One region of the Mesorhizobium sp. M0676 genome, then DNA from elsewhere that is predicted to be linked to it. Evidence: predicted binding sites of a transcription regulator. Region 1 holds the regulator's gene; each other region holds the start of a gene.
What was found. Region 1 encodes LexA, which represses DNA repair genes until DNA is damaged. Its sites were predicted from a motif close to TGTTCNNNNTGTGTTCNG; they were not measured.
Positions count from the first base shown of each region.

Region 2: a site for LexA is predicted at 1,579-1,596, ahead of NKI35_RS29075 (helicase-related protein). Genes of this name have one in related genera too.
Region 3: a site for LexA is predicted at 2,006-2,023, ahead of NKI35_RS26780 (ImuA family protein). Genes of this name have one in related genera too.

Region 1 covers NZ_JAMYPU010000025.1:16,757-20,030, reverse strand. Annotated here, with positions in the region: gene kynU (kynureninase) at 1-129, opposite strand, end outside; partial or broken gene NKI35_RS23910 (GntR family transcriptional regulator) at 298-1,058, shown strand; gene lexA (transcriptional repressor LexA) at 1,261-2,043, shown strand; partial or broken gene NKI35_RS23900 (ComEC/Rec2 family competence protein) at 2,037-3,274, opposite strand, start outside.
Region 2 covers NZ_JAMYPU010000044.1:13,337-16,610, reverse strand. Annotated here, with positions in the region: gene NKI35_RS29075 (helicase-related protein) at 1-1,423, opposite strand, end outside; gene phbB (acetoacetyl-CoA reductase) at 2,115-2,840, opposite strand; gene NKI35_RS29065 (acetyl-CoA C-acetyltransferase) at 2,970-3,274, opposite strand, start outside.
Region 3 covers NZ_JAMYPU010000033.1:945-4,218, reverse strand. Annotated here, with positions in the region: gene NKI35_RS26785 (DUF6504 family protein) at 1-989, opposite strand, end outside; gene NKI35_RS26780 (ImuA family protein) at 931-1,983, opposite strand; gene NKI35_RS26775 (metallopeptidase family protein) at 2,212-2,634, shown strand; gene NKI35_RS26770 (DUF1737 domain-containing protein) at 2,796-3,002, opposite strand; gene NKI35_RS26765 (HpcH/HpaI aldolase/citrate lyase family protein) at 3,066-3,274, opposite strand, start outside.

The DNA of each region.
Region 1 (3,274 bases):
CGCGGCGCCCAGGGAATTGCCGTCGAGATAAATCACGCCTTGCGGCAAGACAAAGCGTTCACGCATGGAGCGCAGCGGATCGGCGGCATCCATTGCTTCGATTGTAGCGAGATCGGGTGTCGTGCTCATGATCCGGCGCCCCTCCATGGACAAACGCGCGCGGCGGAGCCTGCCGCCCAAACATGCCGGCGATCTTGAGTGGTCGCCCTTGAACTGTCAAACATTATATATAATTCACCCACTGAAAGGCTTTGATATATAATGATCCGCCCGAGCGTTTATGTCTGATGGATCACGATGCTGGATGACGAGCAGACCTCGAAGACGGAAGTGGCCTATCGCCTGCTCAGGCGCGATATTCTTGCGACCCGGCTGGCGCCTGCCGCGCCGTTGAAGCTGAGCACGCTGCGCAACACCTACGGCATCGGCTGGACGCCGTTGCGCGAGGCGCTGTCGCGGCTGGAGGCGGAACGGCTTGTGACCGCCATCAGCAACCGCGGGTTTGCGGTCGCTCCCGTCTCTCGGGCGGAGCTCGAGGATTTGGCGCGTGCGCGGCTGGTGGTCGAACTGCCCCTGCTGGTGGAATCGATCGAGAAGGGCGACCGTGAGTGGGAAGACGCGGTCGTTGCCGCCCACTATCGTCTCTCACGGTGCGGGTCTGTTCTCGACGATCGGATGATGCGGTCGACGCGTGGTACGAAAAACACGATGCCTTCCATGCGGCGCTGCTCAGTGCCGCGACATCCAGCTGGCTGCTGCGCTTCAATGCAACGATTTCCGACCAATTGCATCGCCATCACCGCTTTCTGGGTCTGGCCCCGACGCTGCGCGCCGCCGCCGGCCGCACGGACGGACACCGGAAGGCCGTGGCGGCCCTGCGCGACGCCGTGGCGATCGAACACCATACCGCCCTGATGGAAGCGGCCCTCGGTCGCGACGTCGAACGTGCGAAAACTCTGATGACCGCTCACATCGGCTACACGCTGCAGGTCTATGCCCAGAGCGAACCCGGCGCGGATGCTGCGCAGCCCCGTCCGAAAAGGAAGCGGCGATCGTAGCCGACGACGCAGGCACTTTGTCTTCGTTTCACCCCGTTGCCGGCAGTTGGGCAGGCGGCGCTCGCAGCGCCGAACGTTACGCTGAACAAAACGTCAACACATTCATTAAACTTTAAAAGGTTGCGGAACACAACTGGAACAGATAGTGTTTGTTCTGGGTTTGTTTTTTCCGATTCTGGTTTCAGAACCCTTGGGGGCCGCGATGCTGACGCGCAAACAACATGAGCTTCTGATGTTCATCCATGAACGCCTGAAGGAGAGCGGAATCCCGCCGTCCTTCGATGAGATGAAGGAAGCGCTTGACCTCGCCTCCAAGTCCGGCATCCACCGCCTGATCACGGCGCTTGAGGAGCGCGGTTTCATTCGCCGGCTGCCGAACCGGGCGCGCGCGCTGGAAGTGCTGCGGCTGCCCGACTCGATCGCACCAGGCCTCAATGCGGCGAGGAAGTTTTCGCCGAGCGTCATTCAGGGCAGTCTTGGTCAAACCGGCCAAGGGCAAGGCGGCCAAGGACAAGGCGCGATGGGCCAAGGCGGTCTCGGCCGCCAGATCAAGCCGGGCTCGCCGTCGCGTTCGATGTCGGCCGGCAATGACGATGCCGTTTCCGCGATTTCAATCCCGGTTATGGGACGCATCGCCGCCGGCGTGCCGATCGACGCCATCCAGCATCAGACCCATTCGATCTCGGTGCCGCCCGATATGATCATGGGCGGCGAACACTACGCGCTCGAGGTCAAGGGCGATTCGATGATCGAGGCCGGCATTTTCGATGGCGACACGGTCATCATCCGCAATGCCGACACAGCCAGCCCCGGCGAGATCGTGGTGGCGTTGGTCGACGATGAGGAAGCGACCCTGAAACGCTTCCGCCGCAAGGGCGCCTCGATCGCCCTGGAAGCCGCCAACCCGGCCTACGAGACCCGCATTTTTGGACCGGACAGGGTGAAGGTGCAGGGCAAGCTTGTCGGATTGATCCGGCGCTACTGAGCCGGCTTGGGTTTGTACTTTTCACGCTGGTTGTAAGGCGGCAGGCCGCGCGCGTCGCGGGAGAAGCGGCGTTGCTCGTGCCAGGGGCGATACGGCTTGTCGACGGCGAACCGGATGGTTGGCGCTGCCGCTGCCGATTGCGGATCGAAGAAGACGGCGGCGCTGCCGTCGCGGGCCAGCTGCTTCTTCGTCACGACCAGGACCAGCGGGTCGCGGCACGGATTGTAGGCGGTGGCGTCATCGATGACGATCAGGCTCGCGAAGGCACAGGCCGGCCGCGCCGTCTTGCGGTCTTTCGCAAGGGCTACAATGGCTCCGGAAGGGTGTCGAGCGATACAGAGATCGCCGGTGCAATAGAAGGGCGAGCCGGGCGGCAGATCGAGCGGATCGAGATCGAACCGCGTATCTGTTGCCTCGAAAATCTCGGGCGGGACAATGGTTTCGGCCCGCAGCGCCCGTTTCCAATTGTCCGTGGTGAATTCGTTGGAGCGTTCGCGGTTGAGGGCGAGTTCGCCGCCACCGATCGGCATGGCCACCAAATGTGCGTCCTCGGATATGAGCACGTCGGGCGTAAGCACCTGCGGCACCGTCAACAGGCCGGCCAGCGCGAAAGGCACGGCCGCCAGCCTGAGCCAGGTGGTGGCCATGGTGGCGATGACGAGGGCGACCGCCACCAACAGCACCGAGCGGATGGAGATCAGCCCGACGGCGTCGACCGGCGAGCGCTCGGAAATCCAGGCCGATATAGCGATCATCGCCATCAGACCCTTGCCCATCACATAGAGGAACGGCCCGTCGGCGCCGAACGGCATCGCCAGTGCGCTGAGCACGGCAAAGGGCATGACGATCACCGAAACAATCGGCATCACGGCCAGATTGGCGATCAGGCTGAGCGGCGACACACGCTGAAAATGCCAAATGGCGAACAGCAAGGTTGCACTGCCGGCGATGATCGAGGTCATGGCGAGGCCGCCCATGGCCAGCGCGAATTTTCGCGACAGGAAGCCGACGAAGGAGCGCTTTGCCGACGGCGTTCTCACCTTGTCGGCGCGGTAATCGGCCCAGCCGGCATAGGCGCCGACAAGGGCGGCGGTGGCGGCAAACGACATCTGGAAGCTGGGACCGACCACCTCGTGCGGCGACACCAGGATGACGGCAATGGCGGAGATCGCCAGATTGCGCATGGTGAGTGCGGCGCGATCAAACAGCACGGCGACAAGCATGACCGCCA
Region 2 (3,274 bases), on a different contig from region 1:
TCGTCAACCGCTCATGCAGCGCATCCGACAATCTGTCTTCGATTTCGCGCGTCTTTTCCCGCCAGTGTGCCTGATCGGCCAGCCAGCCCGGCCGGTTGGACACGAATGTCCAGGTGCGGATCTGGGCAATTCTGTGCGACAGCGTGTCGATATCGCCTTCGGTGGTGTCGGCGCGGCGCACCTGCTCGGCCATGTAGTTCTCATCGACATGGCCGTGTTTGGCGAGGTCGGCGTAGATCGAGGCGATCAGGTCGGAGTGCTGGGCCGGCGCGATCTTGCGGTAGTCCGGCAGAGCACAGGCTTCCCACAGCAGCGCGACGCGCTTGGCATTGGTAGCCAGCGCGCGGATGTCCTCGTCGCGGGAGAGATGTTCGAGCGCCTGCGCATCGACCGCCGGCAACGCCCGCGTCAGGCCTTCGACCGGCGCGTTGGTCTCGATCGAGCGCTTCAGGGCGTCGAGGCTGGCGAAGTCGAAATGCGCGGTGCGCCATTGCAGCACCTTTACCGGATCGAACTCATGCCCCTCGATGCGCTTGACCAGTTCCTCGTCCAGCGGATCGACCTGGCCGGTGACGCCGAAGGTGCCGTCGCGCAGATGCCGGCCGGCGCGGCCGGCGATCTGGCCGAGCTCGGCCGCCGTCAGGTTGCGGTACTGGTAGCCGTCGAATTTGCGGTTCTGGGCGAAGGCGACATGATCGAGATCAAGGTTGAGGCCCATGCCGATGGCGTCGGTGGCGACGAGATAGTCGACGTCGCCTGCCTGGAACATTGCCACCTGGGCGTTGCGGGTGCGGGGCGACAGCGCGCCGAGCACGACCGCCGCTCCTCCTTGCTGGCGGCGGATCAGCTCAGCGATGGCATAGACCTCGTCGGCGGAGAAAGCGACGATCGCCGTACGCCGCGGCAGGCGGGTCAATTTCTTCGAACCGGCATAGGCCAGGTGCGACAGGCGAGGGCGCGTCACCACCGAGACGCCTCTTAGCAGCTTTTGCAGGATGCCATGCATGGTGGCCGCGCCGAGCAGCAGCGTTTCCTGGCGCCCGCGCAGGTGCAGGATTCGGTCGGTGAAGATATGGCCGCGCTCGAGGTCGCCGGCGAGCTGCACCTCGTCGATGGCGACGAAGGCAACGTCGGTCTCGCGCGGCATGGCTTCGACGGTGCAGACCGAATATTTCGCGCCGGGCGGCTGGATTTTTTCCTCGCCGGTGATGAGCGCCACCTTGTGGGCGCCGACCTTTTCGCAGACGCGGGCATAGACCTCGCGCGCCAGAAGGCGGAGCGGCAGGCCGATAATGCCGCTCTCATGCGCCACCATGCGCTCGATGGCGAGATGGGTCTTGCCGGTGTTGGTCGGACCCAGCACGGCAGTCACGTCGCGGCCCGACAGGATCAGCGGCTCGGTGTGTTTCGGCTGGATGTTCATCGGCCTGGAGATGAGGCTTTCTGCATCGTGTTGTCGGGAGCGCGCCTCGCGTGGCGCGTATGACAGGCGACACATAGGGATTTCAGGCGCGAAGCGAAAGCGGAATGTTCCGGCCGGCAATCCCACGGTTCGTCTTTGAGGTCTCAATTAACAGTTGGAACGAGTCTGGAACGAATCGGCGACGAATCAGTGACTCCGGCAGATTCAGCTTTTGTTCACGGCTACATGTGGATTTTGCGAGCCTGAGTCTCACCATATGCTGAATCGCGGAAACTGGCCCGATTCCTGCAAGGCGACCATTGGCGTTAACCTTTGCCGGCGGGGCATCGTCGTGATCCGATACGCCTCAGCCAACGTTCTGAAATTGTTGAATTTTCTTAATCGGCCTTAACCATTTTCCGGTGGTATTCGGCCTTGGTCGTTAACGTTCCGCTCAAAGCCGGAACGAATGGGTGACGAATCGGCGATGGCGGGATTTTCCTGGTTTGTTCACCCCAACATGTTGTGTTGTCCACAGCTTGTCCACCGAGAATTCACAGTTTTCGAACCGGGTTTGCACAGGGCGCCTAGAAATCGTTAATCTTTGCGTGCCGGAACGGGTCAATGTCTAGCGCAGCCCGGGAACATCGCCGGCCGGCGATGAAAAAACGGGCCATAAGCCGGCCCGTCGTACCGGGCGAAATGCTGTCGTTCAGGCGAAATACTGGCCGCCATTGGCTGTGATGGTCGAACCGGTGATGAAGCCGGCGTCTTCGGAAGCGAGGAAGACGACGCAACGCGCGATCTCTTCCGGTTCGCCGAGGCGGCCGACCGGAATCTGCGGGATGATGCGTTCATTCAGCACCTTCTCGTCGATCGCCTTGACCATCTCGGTGGCGATGTAGCCGGGGCAGATGACATTGACTGTGATGCCCGCGCGCGCGCCCTCCTGCGCCAGCGCCTTCGAGAAGCCGATGTCGCCGGCCTTTGCGGCGGAATAGTTGACCTGGCCGGCCTGGCCTTTCTGGCCGTTGATGGAGGAAATGGTGATGACGCGGCCGAATTTGCGGTCGCGCATGCCGCCCCACAGCGGATGCGTCATGTTGAAGACCCCAGACAGATTGGTGTCGATGACTTCCTTCCACTGCTCGCGCGTCAGCTTGTGGAACATGGCGTCGCGGGTAATGCCGGCATTGTTGACCAGCACCGAGACCGGGCCGAGATCGGCCTCGACCTGTTTGATTCCGGCGGCACAGGCGTCGTAGTCGGCGACCGACCATTTGTAGGCCTTGATGCCGGTTTGTGCGCTGAACTTCCCCGCTGCCTCGTCATTGCCGGCATAGTTGGCTGCAACGGTGTAACCGGCATTCTTCAGGCCGATCGATATGGCGGCGCCGATGCCGCGCGATCCACCGGTGACGAGCGCTACTTTGGTCATTGAAAGTTCTTCCTCCCTTTGGTCGGAAGAAGGGAATAGGGAGTAGGGAGTAGCGAGTAGGGATCGATATCCCGCCGCGCTGCTCCTTCTTCCCCATTCACTACTCCCTATTCACTACTCACTTCTCTTTCACAGCGCTTCCACGCACAGAGCGACGCCCATGCCGCCGCCGATGCACAGCGTGGCAAGGCCCTTCTTGGCGCCGCGGCGGCGCATCTCGAAAACCAGCGTGTTGAAGACGCGGGCGCCCGACGCGCCGATCGGATGGCCGATGGCGATGGCGCCGCCATTGACGTTGACGATCGACGTATCCCAGCCCATGCCCTTGTTGACGGCGCAGGCCTGCGCGGCGAAGGCTTCATTGGCCTCGACAAGGTCGAGGTCCTTGACCGACCAGCCGGCCTTCTCGAGCGCCCGCTTCGAGGCGGGAATAG
Region 3 (3,274 bases), on a different contig from region 1:
ATGTCGGCGCCGTCATCCTCGGTCTCGCCGGTCAAATCGGCCTGCTGCATGTCGAAGCCGGCGGCCGCCAGCACCGAAAGCCGCACCAGGTCGAAGCCGTAGCCGGCATCGATGTCCTGTTCGAGCGCGGCCAGCCGCTCATGGAACAGGCGCTGGATAAGCTTGGGTTCGCGCAACGGTCGCGAGGTACCGACAGCGATGCGGCTGACGGCGCCGTCGACGCGAAACAAAAGCAGCGCCAGCATCCTTGCGCCCTCGCCGCGGCGTTCGAGATCGGCCTTCAGCGTCACCGCCAGCAAGAGCACCAGCCGTTCGATCTCGGCGGTCAGCACGACCGGCTCGGCCAGGTGGCGTTCGACCGAAAGCGGGGCCACGGGCAGGCGCGGCGATACCGCCTCGTCGAGGCGGCCGAGCGCCTGGTCGAGCCGCAACAGCAAGGTCGCGCCGAAGCGACGGGCGAGCGGCGCGCGCGGCGCTGCCATGACCGCGCCGGCGGTCCGCAGGCCGACGCTTTCCAAGCTGGCGCGGATATCGGCCTCGATGCGCAGTGCCGCCAGCGGCAAGGGGGCGAGCAGCGCTTCCTCCTCGCCGGAGACAACGATGCGGTTGCCGCAGAAGCGCGCCGCCGCCCAGGCTGCACCCGGCGTCGCGGCCAACCCGGCGCGGACATCGAAACCCTGCTGGAAAAACCGCGCAAGGATGTCGTCCAGCATGGCGCGCTCGCCGCCGAACAGATGCGTGCAGCCGGTGACGTCGAGATAAAGGCCATCAGTACCGTCGAGCGCCACCAGCGGCGTATAGCGATCGCACCAGTCGGCGAGGCCTTCGAGCAGCCGGCGATCGGCGTCCGGATCGGCCTCGACGATGTCGATCGAGGGATGCATGGCGCGCGCATCGGCAATGCCCATGCCAGGCTTCAGATGCAGCGCCTCAGCCCGCTCGTCGAGGGCCGATATGCGCTGGGCGTTGCGGTCGCGATGGCTGATCACGAGCGGTGGGTGAGATGGCGGCAGATGATCCGAAGGCCGGGAACGCCACGACCGTCCCAGGCGCTGGCGCAGGATCCGTTCTGCCGCCAGATGCGGGAACCACAGCGACAGAATTCTCTGCCCGTTTTTCGCGGGGCTTTCTTTCTTCGAATGCGTGTTCATCGGGGTTCCACTCCAGTGTGAATTGTCCAGGCAGAGCGGTGCGGCTCTTGCCGATGCTGACGGTGAAGGCAGGCCGGCCGATCGAGCCGGCGAGCGACCCGGCGATCGTCCGGCGGCTCGCCGCTGGTGCAGCCGACACGATGAGGCGCACCGGGGCGGCGGTCGGCTCGGCTTCGCCGGCCTGGCGCAGCAGGAACACCGGCCGGCCGGCGTTTTGGGCGCGCGCGTGCAGCCGGCGCGTCGCGGTGAGGTCGAGCCGCTGCGGGCTGCCACGGATTTCGAGGATGATTGCGGCGAGCGCCGTCATCTTCGCGGCCTCCTCGGCTACCCACAGCGCATCGGTGAGTTTCGGCGCCTCGGAAAACAGCAATTGCTCCGGTGCGATACCGAAAATGCCCTGCAATCCCCTGGCATAGGGAAAGCCGGCCTCGCGAAAAATCTCCGATGTGCCGATCCACAGCACGGGCAAGGGCTGGCCCTTGAGGATCAGGCTGACAAGCGACAGCACAAAGCCGGCGACGGCCCCGGCATTGCGGGTCTCAAGGCCATGGATTTCGCTCAAGGCGGCTTTCGGAAGGCCGCCGCTGAGGGCCGCATCGAGGCGCTCGACGCCGGTGGCCAGGAAAGCATCCGGCGAAGCCACGGCAAGCCCGCGCCGGATGATGGTGACATCGGCATCGGGTTCAGGCGCGGCGTCGAGACCGCCGCCAGGACCCGCGCGCAGCCCCTCGCCAGCCGGCGCGGCCAGGCGCTCGGGCAGCGTTCCCTCGATCTTCGCGATCTGGCGGCGCAGGGCAAAAACAGTCTCCCGCGCCACGGCTGATGTCGCCATGACGGTCAATTTCTCTCACAACTGTTCCTGTTATGTTCCTATAGATTCCAGAGGGTGCCGGAAGAGTCAAGCGGAGTCAGAAGGAATTTATTCCTTGATCAAAGGTGGCGAGGCCAACCTTGGACTTTGGTCGCAGCCATTCGGCGCAAAGAAACAGTCATTGGCCAGGTACCCGTCCATTTGCCGAGTCCGGAGGGAAAGCCTATATGCCGGATCAAAGGACAAAGCATGGCCCGCATCTACAAGACCCGCACCTGGCACGATGAACTCTCGCCTTCGATCGAGGAGATCGAGTTTCTGGCGCTGGAGGCGTACGCACATCTGCCCGACGATTTTCGCAAGCTGACCGGCGAGATCGTCATCATGATCGCCGAATTCCCGACCGACGAGATCATGGACGATCTGTCGCTGGAGACGCCGTTCGACCTGCTCGGCCTGTTCGAGGGCCGCGGCATCGCCGAGCGCTGGAACCCGCAGACCGGCGAAGGCCCGAACCGCATCACCCTCTACCGCCGCGCCATCCTCGACTACTGGGCCGAGAACGAAGAGACGCTGGGCGACATCGTCACCCATGTGCTGATCCACGAGATCGGTCACCATTTCGGCCTGTCGGACGACGATATGGAAAAGCTTGAAGAGGCGGCGGAGTAAGGCTGTGCGATATTCAGGTGAAGCCGGCCTGCGAACGGCAGCTTCCTGCGCTTCCGGTGCTCGCGTACTTCAAGTACGCTCCGCTCCGGTTCTCGGAAACCGCCGTTCTCGGCTCGGCCTGACCTGAATCTCGACACAGCCTGCGTCGGTGCCTGGCAAAGCTACCAGTCGCTCAGCTTGGTATCCGGCCCGTATTCCTGGCCGTCGATATCCTTCACCACCGACTGGCCGCAGCGCATCGATTTGGTCTTCTTGTCATAGGCGTAGGTCGGCGAGCCGTACAAATGCCAGCCCTTGTTCAGCGCCGCGGTTACCTTGTGACAGAAGGTGGAATCATCGGGGGCGGACAGAAAGCGGTAGAGTCTCATGGGTCAGGTCCTGTCGTAAGTTCTGTCTTGCAGGGCGGGATATTCCGAAGCCGGCTTAGGCAATCATGCGCCGATGGCGGCGGCCTTCGCCAGCAGTTTTTCGACTTGCGCCAGGTGCAGCCGTTCGACCATCCTGCCATCCAGCGCAATCACGCCCTTGCCGGCATTTTCGGGCAAGGCGAAAGCCTCTTTCACCGCATGCGCCTCGGCAAGGGCTTCGGGCGCGGGGGCAAAGGCGCGATTGGCGGCTTCGATCTGGGCCGGATGGATCA